DNA from 2 places in the Eggerthella timonensis genome. Region 1 is predicted to be linked to the other one. Evidence: predicted binding sites of a transcription regulator. Region 1 holds the regulator's gene; the other holds the start of a gene.

Region 1 (9,117 bases):
GATCAACCAGCTGCAGGGCGTCTGCGACGAGCCCGCCGTGCGCGCCGAGCTCGACGAGCTCGGCGTTCCCGCCGGCAGCGTCGTGCACGGCGTCTGCGCGCTGGGCTACGCGGCCGCCGAGGGGCGCTCGCACGCGCGCCTGAGCGGCGTCGTCTGGGTCGGATAGGGGCGCGCGTCTTGGAGCGGCTTGGGATCCGACGGCGCGCTCCGCGGGACGTTGCGGCGGAAACCGCCTCTATTGGCAAGCGTCCCGGCTTCGGTTTCGCGAACTGTCGCATCGATTTTCCCATCGTCCCTGTTCGGCTTGCCCGACAGAACCGCAGTCGCTGAAGCCGATTGCCAATAGGGGCGGTTTCCGCCAAAAACTACCCGAAGCCGCGAGGAAATGAGTCATGTTCGAATTCTTCCAAACACACCGCCTGCTGCTCGCCCCCATGGCGGGCGTGAGCGACGAGGCCTTCCGCGCGCTCTGCCGCGAGCAGGGCGCCGATCTCACCTACACCGAGATGGTGTCGGCCAAGGGGCTTTCCTACGCGAACGAGAAGACGCGGCACCTGCTGCGCCTCGCGCCGGGGGAGGACCAGGTGGCCGTCCAGCTGTTCGGCCACGAGCCCGACACGATGGCCGCCCAGGCCGCGTGGATCGAGCGCGAGATGGGGGAGGCGCTGGCCTACCTTGACATCAACATGGGCTGCCCCGCGCGCAAGATCGTGTCGAAGGGCGACGGCTCGGCGCTCATGAAGGATCCGGAGCTGGCCGCCTCCATCGTGCGCGCCGTGGCGCGGGCTGTGAGCTGTCCCGTCACGGTGAAGTTCCGCCGCGGTTGGGCGCAGGGCGTTGAGACCGCTCCCGCGTTCGCGCGCCGCATGGAGGACGCGGGGGCGTGCGCCGTGGCCGTGCACGGGCGCTACGCCGAGCAGCTGTACCGCGGCAGCGCCGAATGGGACGCCGTCTCGCGGGTGAAGGAGGCCGTGAGCGTGCCCGTCATCGGCAACGGCGACGTGAGGAGCGGCGCCGACGCTGTGGCCCTCGTCGCGCGCACGGGCTGCGACGCCGTGATGATCGCCCGCGGGGCCGAGGGCAACCCATGGCTGTTCGCGCAGGCCAAGGCCGCGCTTGCAGGAGAGCCCGAGCCCGAGGCTCCCGGCATCGAGGAGCGCATCGCGCTCGCGCGCCGTCATGCGCGGCTCCTCGGCGCGCGCGAGGGCAAGAACATCGTGCGCATGCGCAAGCACGCGATGTGGTACCTGGCGGGGCTGCCGGGCGCCGCGGCCGCGCGCGGCCGGATCAACGGCTGCGTGTCGGTGGAGGATTTCGACGAGGTGTTCGACGAGCTGCTGGCGTGCGCCTGCGCGCACGGCGCAGCCCACGAGTGAGAAGCGAGGCGCGCATGCCGCACGATCCGTACAAGGCGCTCTACCTGCATCTGCCGTTCTGCGTGAAGCGCTGCGCCTACTGCGACTTCGCCACGGCGGCCGTGCCCGCCGGCTCCCCCGAGATCGACGCCTACGTGGAGGACCTCAGCCTGCAGATCCGCCGCAAGGCGAAGGAGGGCGAGCTGGGCGCGCTCGAGACGGTGTACCTCGGCGGCGGCACCCCGAGCCACGTGGGCCTGGCGGGCCTGTCGATGCTGCTGTACACGCTGTCGCTGTCGATGCACCTCACGCCCGAGGTGGAGTGCACGATGGAGGCGAACCCCGAGAGCCTCACCGAGCGCATGGTGCGCGATATCTGGGCCCTCGGCGTGAACCGCCTGTCCATCGGCGTGCAGAGCTTCGACGACGAGGTGTTGCGCACGCTCGGCCGTGCGCATTCCTCCGAGGACGCCCGCCGCGCCGTCGAGGCGGCGCGCACGCGCTTCGACAACGTGAGCCTCGACCTCATGTGCGGCATCCCGGGGCAGAGCGCGGAGAGCTTCGAGGCCGGCGTGCGCGAGGCGGTGCGCCTCGGCGCGACGCACGTGAGCGTGTACCCGCTGACCATCGAGCCGCACACGCCCTTCGACGCCGCGGTGTTGGCGGGCGAGCTCGAGGAGCCCGACGACGACGTGGAGGCCGCGCACATGGAGATCGCCGCGCGCGTGCTGGCCGAGGCGGGCTTCGAGCGCTACGAGGTGGCGAGCTACGCCCGCCCCGGCTACCGCTGCCGCCACAACATCGCGTACTGGACGGGCGTGCCCTACCTGGGGCTCGGCCGCTCGGCCGCCACGATGACGCAGAACGCCGAGCGCCGCATGCGGGTGAAGGACGGCGCGGTCACCGACGACCTCGATCCGCGCCAGATGGCCGCCGAGGACCTCATGCTGGGCATGCGCATGACCGACGGCGTGTCCGACGAGCGCGTCGCGCGGGCCGCCGAGCTGCTTCCCGAAGCGCCCGCGACCTTGGCCGCCCTCGAGGAGCGCGGCCTCGTCGAGCATGCGAAAGGCCGCTGGCGCCCCACCGAGCGAGGTTGGCTCTGCGGCAACGAGCTGTACGGCGAGCTGTTCGACCTGGCGCCCTAGGCCAGGCCCTTCGCGCTCCCGCCTTCTCCGTGCATGCATTGAGGGAACGGCAGCGCGAGAATCGCCCGGAAGCAAGCAATTTTTGCGTTTTGCGCGTTTTAAGCTTGCATGCGGGCGGTTTTTGCCCGAAGCTCGCGCTGCGTTATGCACATAAGCCCTGATCGCATAGGTGGCGTACGGCGATTGCCCTGAAAAGCGCGCTTCCGATGCGCGCAAAACGCAAAAACTGCTTGAAACGCGCCGATTCGCGTGTCGCGAATAGCCCGGGAGCCTGCAGGGCTTCCGGGCGGCACGCGATCGTGGGTGCCGCGCGCGCGACTGGCACGCGCGTCCCATGTGCAGTAACCGTCGAGTTTCTCCACAATTTGCGACTGTCGTTAGCACTCTCGGCTTTCGGCTGCTAATATGATGCGTTACTATGGTTCGGGTTCGGGTTCGGGGAACGCGGACCGGCAAGAGACCGGTAAGAGAGAGGTAGGTGGAGGAGCGTGCTTTCGGATCGAAGGCAACGGGTGCTGAGCGCCCTCATCGAAGAGTACGTCGCGCGCGCTCTGCCCGTGGGGTCGCGCACGTTGACGGAGCGCTATCAGCTGGGCGTGAGCCCGGCCACGGTGCGCAACGAGCTGTCCGTTCTCGAGGACGGCGGCTACATCACGCAGCCGCACACGTCTGCCGGGCGCATCCCGACCGATTTCGGCTACCGCGCGTTCGTCGACAACCTGCTCGCCTCCGACCTCGCCGGCGACGACGACCGCTACCGGCCCGTCGTCGACCAGCTGCGCCGCAGCGCGAGCGAGCTCGATGCGCTGCTCGAGCAGACGTCGTCGGCGCTCACCCGCCTCACCGACTGCCTGTCCATCGTGCTGGCGCCGTCGGTGCTGAACCTGCACATCAAGCAGCTCTCGCTCATCTCGCTGTCCCCGCAGTGCGCCCTCGTGGTGCTCGTCACCGAGGACGGCCAGGTGTTCAACCGCCAGATGGAGTTCGCCGAAGAGGTGTCCCCCGACGACTTGGCCCGCGTTCAGCGCTTCCTCTCCGAGGTCATGGGCGGCAAGTCCCTGCAGGAGATCGAGGACGGCCTGGGCGAGGGCATGGTCGAGGCGTTCCGCGACCCGCTCGTGCGCATGGCCCTCGACGAGGTGCTGTCGTGCCTGCAGGAAGGCGACGCGTCGCGCACCCATCGCCTGGGCGTCAGCTCGCTTCTGACGAAGCCCGAGTTCAGCCAGTCCCAGGCGCTGCTGCCCGTCATGCAGGTGCTCGAGGACGACACCGTGCTGCTGCAGATCCTCGACGACGCCGCCCGGCGAAGCGCGGGCGTTCCCAGCGTGCGCATCGGGCGCGAGAACGACGCGGCCGCGCTGGCGGGCGTGTCGGTGGTGGCCAGCCGTTACGGGCGCGGCGCATCGGCGGGCGTCGTGGCCGTGGTGGGGCCCACGCGCATGGACTATTCCAAGGTGATCCAGGCGGTGCGCATAGCGAGCGCGGCGCTGGAGGACGTATAAACGACATGTGGCGGCGGCGCGGGACGCGCCGTCCTCGAGGAAAGGTTTCGAAAGCAAGATGGCGAAGGATCTGTACGAAGTTCTGGGCGTGTCCCGCGAGGCAACCGAAGACGAGATCAAGAAGGCGTTCCGTCGGCGCGCGCGCGAGCTTCATCCGGACGTGAACAAGGCGCCCGATGCCGAAGACCAGTTCAAAGAGCTGAACGAGGCCTACGACGTGCTGTCCGACGCGCAGAAGCGCGCCCAATACGACCGCTTCGGCACCATTCCGGGCGCGGCCGGCGGCGGCAGCCCCTACGGGGGCGGCGGCTACGTCGACTTCGAGGACCTCTTCGGCGGCGGCTTCGGCATGGGCGACATCTTCAGCTCCTTCTTCGGCGGGCAGGCGACCGGCCGCACGCCGATGCGCAAGGAGGGCCGCGACATGGGCGTGGGCCTGCGCCTGACGCTCGAGGAAGTGGCCGCCGGCGCGAAGAAGGAGATCGTCTACGACCGTCTCGCCCCGTGCCCCGACTGCGAGGGCTCGGGCCTCGGCCCCGACGGTCGCGAGGTCACCTGCCCCGACTGCCACGGGCAGGGCCGCGTGGTCACCATCCAGCACACGTTCCTCGGAGACATGCAGACGGCCACCACGTGCAAGACCTGCGGCGGCACGGGCCACACCATCGAGAACCCGTGTCCCGAGTGCGAGGGCCAGGGCCGCGTGCCCGACCGCCAGCGCGTCACCGTGGAGGTGCCCGTGGGCATCCGCGACGCGCAGCAGCTGCGCCTGTCCGGCTTCGGCGAGGCCGGCATGCACGGCGCGCGCCCGGGCGACCTCATCGTCACGTGCCGCATCCAGCCGCATGAGTTCTTCGAGCGCGACGGCGACAACCTGCACGCGCGGGCGAACGTGTCCATCGTGCAGGCCACCCTCGGAGCCGAGATCGAGATCGACGGCATCTTCGAGGGCGAGAAGGTGCAGGTGCGCATCCCCGAAGGCTGCCAGAACGAGCAGGTGGTGCGCGTGAAGGGCTTCGGCATGCCGAAGTTCCGCAGCGAGTCGCGCGGCGACATGTTCGTGCACGTGAACGTGGTGGTGCCCAAGAAGGTGACGAAGAAGCAGCGCGAGCTGCTGGAGCAGCTGGCCGAGGAGCTGGGCGAGAACGTCGCCGACGAGCGCACCCCGCTCCAGAAGCTCCGCGACGCGTTCAACTAGCGGACCCGCGATGTCCCTGCAGCATTTCTACCTGCGCGACCAGGTGCTGGCCGACGAGGAGGCCGCGGCGTTCCCGCTGCGCCTCGAGGCCGACGACGCGAAGCACGCCCGGGTGCTCAGGCTGGCGCCGGGCGAGCGCATCGCGGTGGTGGACGCGGCGCAGGACTACTTCGCTTGCGAGATCGTCGCGTTCGACGAGGCGCTGCCGGTCGTGCGCATCGCGCAGCGCTTCGAGCGCGCAGACGCGGGTCCGTCGGTGACGCTCGTGCAAGGCCTGGCCAAGGGCGACAAGATGGAGACGGTGATCCGCCACGCCACCGAGCTGGGCGTGTCCGCCTTCGCGCCCCTGGCATGCGAGCGCTCCATCGTGCGGCTCGACGCCCGCAAGGGCGCGGCGAAGGCCGAGCGCTGGCGCGCCATCGCGAAGAGCGCGGCCATGCAGTCGGGGCAGCCGGCCGTGCCCGAGGTGCGGGAGCCGGCGGGCCTGGGGGAGACGTGCGCGCTGCTGGAGACGGCCGCGGCGGTGCTCGTGTGCTGGGAGGAGGCTCCCAGCGCGTCGCGGCTCGACGTCGCGCTCGACCGTGCGCTCGGCGGCGGCCCGGCGGCGCAGGGCGCTCGCGTGGTCGTGGTGGTGGGGCCCGAGGGCGGCCTGACCGAGCGCGAGGTGGAGGCGCTTTCGGCCTGCAACCCCCGCTCCTCGCTCGTGTCGCTCGGCCCGTCCATCCTGCGCACGGAGACCGCCGGCATCGTGGCGCCCGCGCTCGTGCTGTACGAGCTGGAGCGTCGCGCGAGGGCGGGCGCGCGATGAACTTCGCCGTCGTCAACTTGGGGTGCAAGGTGAACCGCGTCGAGTCTGACGACGCGGCGGCGCGTCTCGCCGCGTGCGGCGTGGAGACGCCCGAAGCGGAAGCCGACCTCATCGTGGTCAACACGTGCACGGTCACCGGCGAGGCCGAGAAGAAGACCCGCAAGGCCGTGCGCCGCGCCCTGCGCGCGAACGATCGCGCCCGCGTCCTGGTCACCGGCTGCGCCGCCGCCATCGACGCGGCGTTCTACGAGGCTCTCGACCACCGCGTCACCGTGGTGGGGAAGGCCCAGCTCGCCGACGCGATACGGGACTGGTGCGAGGCCCGTCCCTCCCAGGGCTCCGCCGACGAGCCTGCCGATCCTGCCAACGCCCCCGCCGCGCGAACCGAGGAGCCCGCGGGCTCTCCCTCCGGCGCGGCGCGCGAGGCGTCCCCGTCGAGCGAGGCTCCCCTTTTGCATATCGGATCCGGGTTCCGCACCCGGGTGGGGGTCAAGGTGCAGGACGGGTGCGACAACGCGTGCACGTACTGCATCGTGCACGTGGCGCGCGGCCGGGCGACGAGCCGCCCCGCCGACGAGGTCGTGCGCGAGTGCGCGGCGTACGCGCGGGCGGGCGCGGGCGAGATCGTGCTCACGGGCATCAACCTGGGCTCGTACTGCGACGGCGAGCGCCGCGACCCGTCCGCGACGCGCCTGGCCGGCCTGCTGCGCCGCCTGCTCGACGAGACGGCGGACCTGCACGAGCCCGGCGCGTTCCCCGTGCGCTTCCGCATCTCGAGCGTCGAGCCGCGCGACGTGGACGACGCGCTCATCGACCTCCTCGCCGCCGCCGACGGGCGCGTCTGCCGCCATCTGCACCTGCCGCTGCAGGCGGGAAGCTCGAAGGTGCTGCGCGAGATGGCGCGCCCCTACGACGCGGAGCGGTTCCGCGCGCTCGTGGAGCGGCTCTACGCCGCCGTGCCCGAGCTGGCGCTGTCCACCGACATCATCGCGGGCTTCCCGGGCGAGACCGATGCCGAGTTCCAGGAGACGCTCGCCCTCGCGCGCGCCTGCCGCTTCGCGAAGATCCACGCCTTCCCGTACTCGCGCCGCGCCGGCACGCCCGCCGCCGCGCGCGCCGACCAGGTGCCTGCCGAGGTCAAGGCGGCCCGAGCAGCCGCGCTGCGCGCCCTCGGCGACGAGCTGCGCGCGTCCGAGCGCGCCCGCCGCGTGGGAACCGTCGAGCTCGCGCTGGTCGAGGAAGGCGGCGTGGCCATGTCGGAAAGCTACTTCGAGCTGCCCGCTCCCGTCGGTGCCCCGTTGGGCACGCTCGTGAAGGCGACGATGTAGCCGCGTCGTCGCCGGTGCGGGCCGGACGGCGACGGCGCCGCGCGATCCCGCTCCGAGGGAGGGGGGGACGGCCTGTGCAGGGGAACGGCTCGGATATGGCGGTTTTCGACGGAAATCCGCGTTCGGCCTTGGGGCTTTCCCGAACATGCTTTGCGAACGCGGTTTCCTATCAGGCGAAATGCAGCAGATGCGGGCTAGGTTCGTCGCACCAGCGCGATCCGGGCGTTCCGGATAGCGGATTTCCGTCGAAAACCGCCACGGCTTGAGCTTTCGACGGCGCCGGGGCCTCGTGGCGGCTCTTCGGAAGGACCGCCGCGAACGGAGCTCCTGCGCGCAGGTGCGCAGTCTGCGTCGTATTGTGCCGCTTCGGGGAAGATTCCTCCCCATAGGATCAGGTATGATATGGTTTCCTGAAAGGCCGGGAGAGGACGGGAGGCGCCTATGGCCGATGACGAAGCGCGCGAGCGAGCGCGGAGGAGGCTCGAGGAGCGCCAGGCCCGCATGCGCGGAGGGGCGCCCGCCGCGCATGAGCCGATCAGCTCGGGCCGCCTCCGTTCGAGCCGTCCCGGAACGGGCAATCGGCGCTCGTGGGAGGCGCACGGCCCGGAGCCCCTCTTCGCCCTCTTTGAGGCTGCGACGAACCTCGTGCGCGCCGTCGGGCCCAAGCGCCTCGCGATCGCGCTCGCCGCGGTCGTGCTCGTCATCGCGCTCGTCGCGGGCGTCCGCGGCTGCATGGCCGCCGGCGCGGCGGCGCCGGAGCTGGACGAGGCCGACCAGGCCCCCGTCGAGCAGCAGGCGCCCCGCGATCCCATCGACGAAGGCGAGCTCAAGGCCGTGCTCGGCGACGAGCTGGCCGCCCGGCTCGTAGAAGCGGCCGAGACGAGCGACGACGCCGCATGGATCGCCGCCCATCCGGGTGCCTACGCCGTCGACGGCGAGGCCGTGCAGTACAAGCTGCTCAAGCTGGCCGCGGTCGAACCCGAGGCCGTGTCCTTCGTGCGCACGTTCCCCGACGCCTATCCCGCCGAGAGCGCCTTTGGCACGGACGACCCCGCCTCCGGCGAGGTGCCGCGCCTCTACCAGTGGGATTCCCGCTGGGGGTCCACCGTCTACAGCTCCACGGCGTTCGCGCTGACGGGCTGCTGCCCCACGTCGCTCTCCATGGTGTACCAGGGCCTCACCGGCAAGGGCGACCTCTCGCCGTACGACATGGGCAAGCGCGCGAGCGACGGCGGCTACGAGACGCAGTTCGACGGCACCGACGCGACGTTCCTCGTCGACGAGGCCGCTTCGCTCGGGCTCTCCTGCGAGACGCTCGCCGCCGATGCGGGCAGCGTGCGAGCCGCGCTCGAAGACGGCGCCGTGCTCGTCTGCAACGTGGGCCCCGGCGACTTCACCGACAACGGGCACTTCTTCGTCGTCACGGGCATCGACGACGAGGGGAACCTCTCCGTCAACGACCCGTATTCGGCCGAGCGCTCGAACAAAGCTTGGAGCGTTGACACGGTGCTCGGCCAGACGAAGGCGCTATGGGCCTACCGGCTCGCCTGACGCGGCGCCGCTCCCGTCCAAAATTGAGCACCTGCACCATATTCCCTTGTCGGTTCGATGACATCGAGGCCGGTCGCAGCCGTACGTGGTACAATGCCCCCATGACAGACCAAACGCAAATCACCCTCACGGCCCCGCAAAGCGTGAACATGGCGCTGATCGTCGGGCCTGCGGACGAGATTCTCCACGTCGTGCAAGACGCGTTCCAGGCGCGTATCACCGTGCGC
Region 2 (9,117 bases), 1.0 Mb from region 1:
CTGTCGGGCTATGCCGTGAAAGGCCTATCGGTGGAGATGCCATGGAAAGGGATTTATCACCTCATTTTCTTTTACCTTTTGTAACATTGTGCTATCATAACCGTCGCTGCGAAAGCAGTTGTTTGGTTGCTAAAGGGGATGGGGAAACATCCCTTTTTTGCATAGGCATGTTACCCTGGCAGCGCTGGGGTGGGCGAGGCTGCGAGAGGCGCGCTTCGCACGAGCAACTTGGAGGAACGTATGAAAATCCTGGGAATGGGAATGCCTGAGCTTCTCATCATTCTCGCGGTAATCCTGCTCATCTTCGGGCCGAAGAACCTCCCGAAGCTCGGTGGCGCCATCGGCAAGACCGTCAAGAATCTTCGCGAAGGCATGGGCGGCGGCGATAAGAACATCGAAGAAGCCGATGACGAGGAAGAAGTGATCGAAGAGGTCGAGGAGCCCGTCAAGAAGACGACCACGGCCAAGAAGACGACGACCGCGGCTAAGAAAAAAGCCGAGTAGATTCTCATTCGTCTGGTTCGCGGTATGTGTAGACGCTCGGCGCCCTGCACATACCGCTTTTTTCATATCAGGTATCGGTAAGCACGCTTGACGACGAGCGTGCATGTTTTTGTAATTGGACAGGTGAGCATTCATGGCAGACAGCAACTTCATCCTCACGCAAGAAGGCAAGGACAAGCTCGAGGAGGAGCTTCACTTCCTCGAAACCGAGAAGCGCGCCGAAATCGGCGAGCGCATCAAGGTGGCGCGCGAGTTCGGCGACATCTCGGAGAACTCCGAGTACGACGACGCTAAGAACGAGCAGGGCATGATGGAGGCGCGCATCGCCGAGATCAGCCGCATCCTGTCCGAGGCGACGGTGGTCAACGCCCCGAAGCGCTCGAACAGCGTGCACATCGGCTCGACCGTGACCGTCGACATGGGCGGCCGCGAGCGCGTGTTCACCATCGTGGGCGGCGCGGAGAGCGATGCCGCCGCCGGCAAGATCTCCAACGAGTCCCCGGTGGGATCGGTGCTGCTGGGCCACAAGAAGGGCGACGTGGTGGAGACCACGGGCCCGACCGGCCGCCAGATCACCATGACCATCCTGAAGCTGGAGCACTAGGCGGCGGGTGGCTGGCTCTCGCCGGCACGCTTCACCGACGCTTCAGGAGGCCGGGGCTCCGCGCCTCGGCCTTCCTTGACTTACTACGCCAACCTGTGATTTCGAGGACAACCAATGAGCGACACCATCGACACCACCGAGCAGATCATCGAAGACGACCCCATCGCGGTGCGCCGCGCCAAGCGCGAGGCGCTCATGGCGGCGGGCAAGGACCCGTACGGCCACGCGTTCGCGTACTCGCACCACCTGGCCGACCTGGTCGAGCGCTACGCCGACCTCGAGGACGGCGCGTCCACCGAGGACGAGGTGAAGGTTGCGGGCCGCGTCATGGCGAAGCGCGACCAGGGCAAGCTCGCCTTCCTCGAGCTGCGCGACTCGACGGGCGACATGCAGCTGTTCTGCCGCATCAACGCGCTGGGCGAGGAAGCGTTTGCCGAGCTCAAGGACCTCGACGTGGGCGACTGGATCGGCGTCGAGGGCACGATGATGCGCACGAAGCGCGGGCAGCTGTCCGTGTCCGTGGCATCGTTCGAGCTGCTGTCCAAGAGCCTGCGCCCCCTGCCCGAGAAGTTCCACGGCCTGGCCGACAAGGAGACGCGCTACCGCCAGCGCTACGTCGACCTCGTCATGAACCGCGAGGTGCGCGACACGTTCGAGAAGCGCTTCAAGGTGGTCTCCGCCATCCGCCGCTACATGGAGGATCACGGCTACTACGAGGTTGAGACGCCCATCCTGCATCCCATCCTCGGCGGCGCGAACGCGCGTCCCTTCGTCACGCACCACAACGCGCTCGACAAGGACTTCTACCTGCGCATCGCAACCGAGCTGCACCTCAAGCGCCTGCTGGTGGGCGGCTTCGAGAAGGTGTTCGAGATCGGGCGTCAGTTCCGCAACGAGGGCATGGACCCCTATCACAATCCCGAGTTCACCACGATGGAGTTCTACCAGGCGTTCAGCGACCTCGAGGGCATGATGGAGCTCACGCAGGGCGTCGTCCAGGCAGCCGCGCAGGCTTCCTGCGGCACGCTCCAGGTCGAGTACCAGGGCGAGAAGATCGACCTGAGCGGCTCGTGGCGCCGCGCGACCATGATCGAGCTGGCCAGCGAGGGCGCGGGCGAGGACGTGAGCTTCGCGCGCACCCGCGACGAGTTGGTTGCCATCCTCGAGCGCAACGGCGGCCATGCCGAGGACGCATGGGGCAAGGGCAAGCTCATCTGCGAGATCTTCGAGGCGGTTGCCGAGGAGAAGCTCATCCAGCCGACGTTCGTGACGGAGCATCCGATCGAGGTGTCGCCGCTGGCCAAGAAGAAGGCCGGCGACCCGAACCTCACCGAGCGCTTCGAGCTGTTCATCTGCGGCCACGAGTACGCCAACGCCTTCGGCGAGCTGAACGACCCGGTCGATCAGGCCGAGCGCTTCCGCGCGCAGGTGGAGGCGAAGGACCTCGGCGACGACGAGGCCATGGGCTACGACGACGACTACGTGCGCGCGCTCGAGTACGGCATGCCCCCGGCGGGCGGCTGCGGCATCGGCATCGACCGCCTGGTCATGCTGCTTACCGACGCCCCGTCCATCCGCGACGTGCTGCTGTTCCCCCACATGAGAGACGAGGCTCCGGCCGGCGGGCGTCCGCGCGCCGCAGCGCCGGTCGCTGCTGCGGAGGCCTCTGCGGCCGCCCCCATCGACTTCTCGAAGGTGGTCGTCGAGCCGCTGTTCGCCGACGAGGTCGATTTCGACACGTTCAGCAAATCGGACTTCCGCGCCGTGAAGGTGAAGGAGTGCGTGGCCGTTCCCAAGAGCAAGAAGCTGCTGCAGTTCACGCTCGACGACGGCACGGGCGCCGAGCGCGTCATCCTGTCCGGCATCCACGCCTACTACGAGCCGGAGGAGCTGGTGGGTCGCACGCTCATCGCCATCACCAACCTGCCGCCGCGCAAGATGATGGGCGTCGAATCGTGCGGCATGCTGCTGTCGGCCATCCACGAGGAGCCGGGCGAGGACGGCCAGCCCGAGGAGCGCCTCAACCTCCTGATGGTGGACGAGCGCATCCCTGCCGGCGCGAAGCTGTACTAGGCGACAGCGCCGCGTCCAACGAAAGCGTTTCCAGAAAATGGCCGCCCGCGCGCAAGCGTTGGGCGGCTTTCTGCATTGATCGACGAATGCCGGCTCTCGGCGATGCTTTTCTGGCGTTTGGACGGATCCAGGTGGTCTAGTGCACGCGAACGTCGGTCTGGTGGCAGTTTATGACGGATATCCGCCTTTAGGTGGGACGATTGGCGGAGCGTTCCCCGTATGCCATGGGAAAACGCCTGGTCGAGAAGTGCCTTCTCGTCGTCTAGCGACAGAAGCAGGAAAGTGATCGCGGTTTTCCGTCAGAACCCGCCACGAGGTTGCGCTTGGCTTCCATAGAGGAATGAGGCGAGAGAACGCTCACGTGAGCAGCTCGCGGCGGAGGGCGAACTGACGTGCGGAGTAATCGGTGCAGGACGGCCTGATCCTCGTTCCAAGATGCTTGGCCACCGTTCGGGCGAAGCGGTTGTACTCCTGGAAGTCGGAAACCTGCTTCCACGTAGCGGTCACTACGGTGAAGCCGAGCGTCTCCAGCGCGTTCTTGCGAGAAGCGTCTTCGGCAATGCGCTCCGCACCGGTGTGGCAGAGCGTGCTGTCGTATTCGACGGCCACGTGCTTGTCGGGCCAGAGCAGGTCGCAGCGCAGTGATGAGCGGTCGGTAGCCCAGCGACTTCGCGGAGGGATGGGGATGACGGCGTTCATGGCCGGATGGCGGATTTTGCTGCCGCCGCGCAGGTAAGGAAGCGTCAAAAGCTCGGCGAGCGTCGATTCGCGTGGAGAAGCGGATCCTCTCAGGATGTGAGGCAGGAGCGATCGGGCTGTCTTTATCCCGCGAACGCCTTCGGCCTTGCGAAAGTACGCGGCAAGCTTTTCCGGCGTGGTGAGGGGGATTCGGGTCCTCACTCCGTACGGTTGGCTGTCGTCGGGTGCGAACGTGCCGCAGAATTCGTATCCGAGGTGCACTGTCCGAGAAAAGCACCACAACTGCGCCATATGGACGAGCGTCAGTTCAGGGCAGGTGACAAAAAGAGGATCATCGTGTTCGGGAAGCGTGAACCTGCGTAACGAGCCAGCAGGGAGCGTGCGCATGCTGTGAACCGCAACCGAAGCGTTGGGATGACGATCTTCGAGCGCGAGGACGTGAACGGGCGTGGACAGCATGCCGTTCCGCACAAGCCAATGATCGGTCATTTCGCGGGAAGACGGTGCGACGGTTGGCAACCCTCGCTGGCGGCATAGATCGCGCGCCGATCCGGAATCGCTCAATGCCGAACGCCAGAATTCGAGAGCGGATATGTGCGAGATGACCGTTTTCATGGCGAGAGTGTAACATGGAATAACGCCAGGTAAAGAGACGATTTTCGCGCGTTGGATCCACGTGGAATTCGCGCTGGATCGGCGTTGGGATCGTGCTAGAACGACGTTGGAGCCATGCTGGGACGGCGTTGGAAGCACGCTGGAATCGCGTGGCTTTTGTCCAGATGCCCGACGCGGATGGGCGTTTGTCAAGCCAGCGACGTGCGATGGCAGATTTTGACGGAAAACCGCCATCGTGCGACTTTGCGGCTTCGCCCCCGGATTCTTATTGCAGCATCGCCGCAGATCAGCTGAGCGTCACCAAAGGGGTCGGAAAATCCGCTCTCGAAGGACCCCGTCCAAAGGCGGTTTTCCGTAAAAACCTGCCGTCAACGGTCGCGCGGCGCGCAGCGCTCGCTCGGCGTGCAGCGCTCGCCCGGCGCGCAGCGCTCGCCCGGCGCGCAGCGCTCGCCCGAACCGTGCGCCCGTCTGCGCATAGGGAATGCGCTCGCCCGAACCGTGCGCCCTTCTGCGCTCGCGCACGTTTCGAATCTTTGTCGAAAGCGAGCACGTTTGGAGGCATCGGGCGGCAGGGCCGTGTGCGAGCGGGTGTCATGGTAGGATGAACCGGTCGCTGCGCTGACGCAGCTTGTGGAGCGAGCGTGTGCGGCTATATGCGGTATTGGCACTCTCAATACAAGAGTGCTAAGATGGCACGGAACCATACGATAGACTCTGCGAGAATAGAGGCTAGCATGTCATTTGAGAAATTCACGGACAAAGCGCGCAAGGTGCTTGTCCTGGCGCAAGACGAGGCGCGATCGCTTCATCAGCCCTACGTGGGCACCGAGCACATCCTGCTCGGCCTCATACAGGAGAAGGACGGTCTGGCCGCCCAGGCTCTCGACCGCCTCAACGTGAAGTACGACGCCGTCGTGCAGGCCATCCGCCAGGTCGTCGCCATCGACGAGGACACCGACGTGTCCGGCCACCTGTCGTTCACGCCGCGCGTGAAGCGCGTGCTGGAGAACAGCCTGCGCGAGGCCATGCAGATGGGACAATCCTACATCTCAACCGAGCATTTGCTGCTCGGCATCGTGCGCGAGGGCGACGGCACCGCGCTCGAGGTGCTCACGCGCCTCGGCGTGACCGGCGACGACGTGCGCGGCGCGCTCAACGACCTGGTGGGGCAGAGCCCCGTGTACGCCGGGCGCAACCCCTTCGATCCGAACGCCGGATCGTCGGACAGCGTGCTGAAGGAGTTCGGCACCGACCTTACGCAGAAGGCGCGCGACGGCAAGCTCGATCCGGTCATCGGCCGCGCGGGCGAGATCGAGCGCGTCATGCAGGTGCTTTCGCGCCGTCAGAAGAACAACCCGCTGCTCATCGGCGAGCCGGGCGTGGGCAAGACGGCCGTGGCCGAGGGCCTGGCCCAGCTCATCGTGTCGAACCAGGTGCCCGACATCCTGCGGGGCAAGCGCCTGTTCACGCTCGACGTGAGCGCGCTCGTGGCGGGCTCCAAGTACCGCGGCGAGTTCGAGGAGCGCCTGAAGAAGTGCATCAAGGAGGTGCAGGACGCGGGCGACATCATCCTGTTCATCGACGAGATCCACACGCTGATCGGCGCAGGCTCGGCCGAGGGCTCCATCGACGCGGCCGCCATCCTGAAGCCGCCGCTGTCCCGCGGCGAGATACAGGTGGTGGGCGCCACCACCATCGACGAGTACCGCAAGCACCTCGAGAAGGACTCCGCGCTCGAGCGCCGCTTCCAGCCCATCACCGTGGGCGAGCCGAACGAGGAGCAGGCGCTGCGCATCATGGAGGGCCTGCGCGACCGCTACGAAGCGCATCACCAGGTGCATTTCACCGACGAGGCGCTGCAGGCCGCCGTCGCGCTATCCAGCCGCTACATCCAGGACCGCTTCCTGCCCGACAAGGCCATCGACGTGCTGGACGAGGCGGGCGCGCGCATGCGCATCCGTAACATGACCCTGCCCAAGGAGCTGCGCGAGCTCGACGAGGAGCTGCGCAAGATCCGGGGCGAGAAGGACGGCGCCATCGCCGCCCAGGACTTCGAGCGCGCCGCCCAGCTGCGCGACGAGGAGTCGACGCTCAAGGCCAAGCGCGTCGAGGCCGAGAAGAAGTGGGAGGAGGACGCCCAGAAGTCCGTCCACCAGGTCACCGTCGAGGACATCGCCGACGTGGTGTCCATGACCACGGGCGTGCCCGTGTCGAACCTCACCGAGGCCGAGACCGAGAAGCTGTTGCGCATGGAAAGCGTGCTGCACGAGCGCGTCATCGGCCAGGAAGAGGCCGTCACGGCGCTGTCGAAGGCCATCCGCCGTTCGCGCTCGGGCCTCAAGGACCCGCGTCGTCCCGCCGGCTCCTTCATCTTCCTGGGCCCCTCGGGCGTGGGCAAGACGGAGCTGTCGAAGGCGCTGGCCGAGTTCCTGTTCAACTCCGAGGACGCGCTCTTGTCCTTCGACATGTCCGAGTACATGGAGAAGCACTCGGTGTCGCGCCTCGTGGGCTCGCCTCCGGGCTACGTGGGCTTCGACGAGGGCGGCCAGCTGACGAAGGCCGTGCGCCAGCGCCCCTACTCGGTCGTGCTGTTCGACGAGATCGAGAAGGCGCACCCCGACGTGTTCAACATCCTGCTCCAGATCCTGGAGGAGGGCCGCTTGACCGACGCCCAGGGCCGCACGGTGGACTTCCGCAACGCGGTCATCATCATGACCTCGAACGTGGGCGCCCGCGAAATCGCGCAGCCCACCACGCTGGGCTTCTCCACCGAGGAGCACGCGGGGCTGTCCGACAAGGAGATCAAGAGCCGCGTCATGGCCGAGATGAAGAAGCTGTTCAGGCCTGAGTTCCTGAACCGCATCGACGAGATCATCGTGTTCAAGTCCCTGAACGACGAGCAGATCGCCGAGATCGTCAAGCTCATGGTGGCCGATTTGCGCGAGCGCTTGATCGAGCAGAACATGTCCATCAACCTGACCGAGGCGGCATGCAAGCTCGTCGCCAAGGAGGGCACCGACGCCACGTTCGGCGCTCGCCCGCTGCGCCGCGCCATCCAGCGTCTGCTGGAGGATCCGCTGTCCGAGGAGATCCTGGAAGGGAAGTGGACGAGCGGCTCGGTCATCGACGTCGATGCCGTGGACGGCGAGCTCGTGTTCACCGCCGGCTCGGGCTCCATCCCGGCGCCGCGCAAGCGCGACAGCATCGCGCGCGAAGCCGAGCTCTTGCTGACGAACTACGATCTGGGCCATGCCGGCGTGAGCTCCGGCGGCTCGGTGAGCGGCGGCGCGGCCGACTAGCCCCGCCTCTGAGAGCGCCCCTGTTCCTTGGGTTCGAATCCGAAGCCCGGGGAGCAGGGGTTTCTTGTGTCCTGGGCTCACATTTGTCGTATACTAGGCACGTCGCAAGCCGACCGAAGGCGGCCATGCCGACGTGCGGCGCGGCAGGGGAGCGCGCGGCGGGAGGCGCAGCGCATCAACCGATTTCAGGAGGTTCCATGTTCGGAGACAACCTCGATCGCATCGTGAAAAGCATCGAGAAGAACTACGAGGCCGACGAGATATTCTTCACCAAGCCCGGACGGCGGTTTCCCAGCCGCATGGCCGTGAAGAGCGTCCTCAAAGACCTGCGCCGGGTGTTGTTTCCGGGCTACTTCGGCGAGGAGATGCTCACGCCGTCCACCAGCCCGGAGTACTTCATCGGGGAGACGCTCATCCAAATCGAGCGGGTGCTGCGCGAGCAGATCGTCCTCGCGCTGGCCTACACCTCCGACGACCGCGACGCCCTGGAGGCCGACCCGGCACGCTCCCTGTGCGGCGGCACGCCCGAGCACATCTGCGAGCGCGCCTCCGAGGTGTGCACGGTGTTCTTCGACGAGCTTCCCAGCATCCAGCGGGTGCTGCTCACCGACGTGCAGGCGCTGTACGACGGCGATCCGGCGGCCGGATCGAAGGAGGAGGTCATCTTCTCGTACCCCGGCCTGTACGCCATCTACGTGTACCGCATCGCGCACGTGCTCTACCAGCAGAACGTGCCCATCATCCCGCGCATCATGACCGAGCTGGCGCACAGCGGCACGGGCATCGACATCGGCGCCGGCGCCCAGATCGGCGAGTACTTCTTCATCGATCACGGCACGGGCGTGGTGATCGGCGAGACCACCATCATCGGCGATCACGTGAAGCTGTACCAGGGCGTCACGCTGGGCGCGCTTTCCACGCGCGGCGGGCAGCGGCTCGCCGGGGTGCGGCGCCATCCCACCATCGAGGACGACGTGACCATCTACTCCAACGCCTCGGTGCTCGGCGGAGAGACGGTGGTGGGCGCAGGATCGGTCATCGCCGGCTCCACGTTCGTCACCTCGTCGGTTCCCCCCAATTCTCGCGTGTCGCTGAAGGCGCAGGAGATCACCGTGCGCCAGCCGGGCGAGCGGGACTAGGCCCGTGACGTTTTCAGACGATGCAGTCGGGGGCGGCAGAAGAACAACCCACGGCGGAGAGGAAGACCCTATGACGCAGACAATCGACCCGGTGTTCTCGTCCGCGGTGCTCAGCGCGCCCGAGCTCGCGCTGAACGACCTCGACTTCGATGCGCTGTCGCAGGCGATGGGCGGGCTCAAAGGC

Evidence for each region. Region 1 encodes HrcA, which represses chaperone genes, less so after heat shock. Its sites were predicted from a motif close to TNTTAGCANNCNNNNNNNNNGNNTGCTAANA; they were not measured.
Region 2: a site for HrcA is predicted at 5,155-5,185, ahead of C1A15_RS06245 (ATP-dependent Clp protease ATP-binding subunit). Genes of this name have one in related genera too.

What each region holds. Positions count from the first base shown of each region.
Region 1 is NZ_FXXA01000002.1:2,552,387-2,561,503, reverse strand. It holds gene C1A15_RS10710 (nitroreductase family protein) at 1-166, shown strand, start outside; gene dusB (tRNA dihydrouridine synthase DusB) at 393-1,376, shown strand; gene hemW (radical SAM family heme chaperone HemW) at 1,391-2,503, shown strand; gene hrcA (heat-inducible transcriptional repressor HrcA) at 2,992-4,005, shown strand; gene dnaJ (molecular chaperone DnaJ) at 4,064-5,203, shown strand; gene C1A15_RS10685 (RsmE family RNA methyltransferase) at 5,214-6,011, shown strand; gene C1A15_RS10680 (MiaB/RimO family radical SAM methylthiotransferase) at 6,008-7,339, shown strand; gene C1A15_RS10675 (C39 family peptidase) at 7,781-8,890, shown strand; gene C1A15_RS10670 (PhoH family protein) at 8,992-9,117, shown strand, end outside.
Region 2 is NZ_FXXA01000002.1:1,506,524-1,515,640, forward strand. It holds gene tatA (twin-arginine translocase TatA/TatE family subunit) at 241-504, shown strand; gene greA (transcription elongation factor GreA) at 638-1,108, shown strand; gene lysS (lysine--tRNA ligase) at 1,223-3,181, shown strand; gene C1A15_RS06240 (hypothetical protein) at 3,539-4,495, opposite strand; gene C1A15_RS06245 (ATP-dependent Clp protease ATP-binding subunit) at 5,230-7,794, shown strand; gene C1A15_RS06250 (serine O-acetyltransferase) at 7,992-8,933, shown strand; gene ispD (2-C-methyl-D-erythritol 4-phosphate cytidylyltransferase) at 9,004-9,117, shown strand, end outside.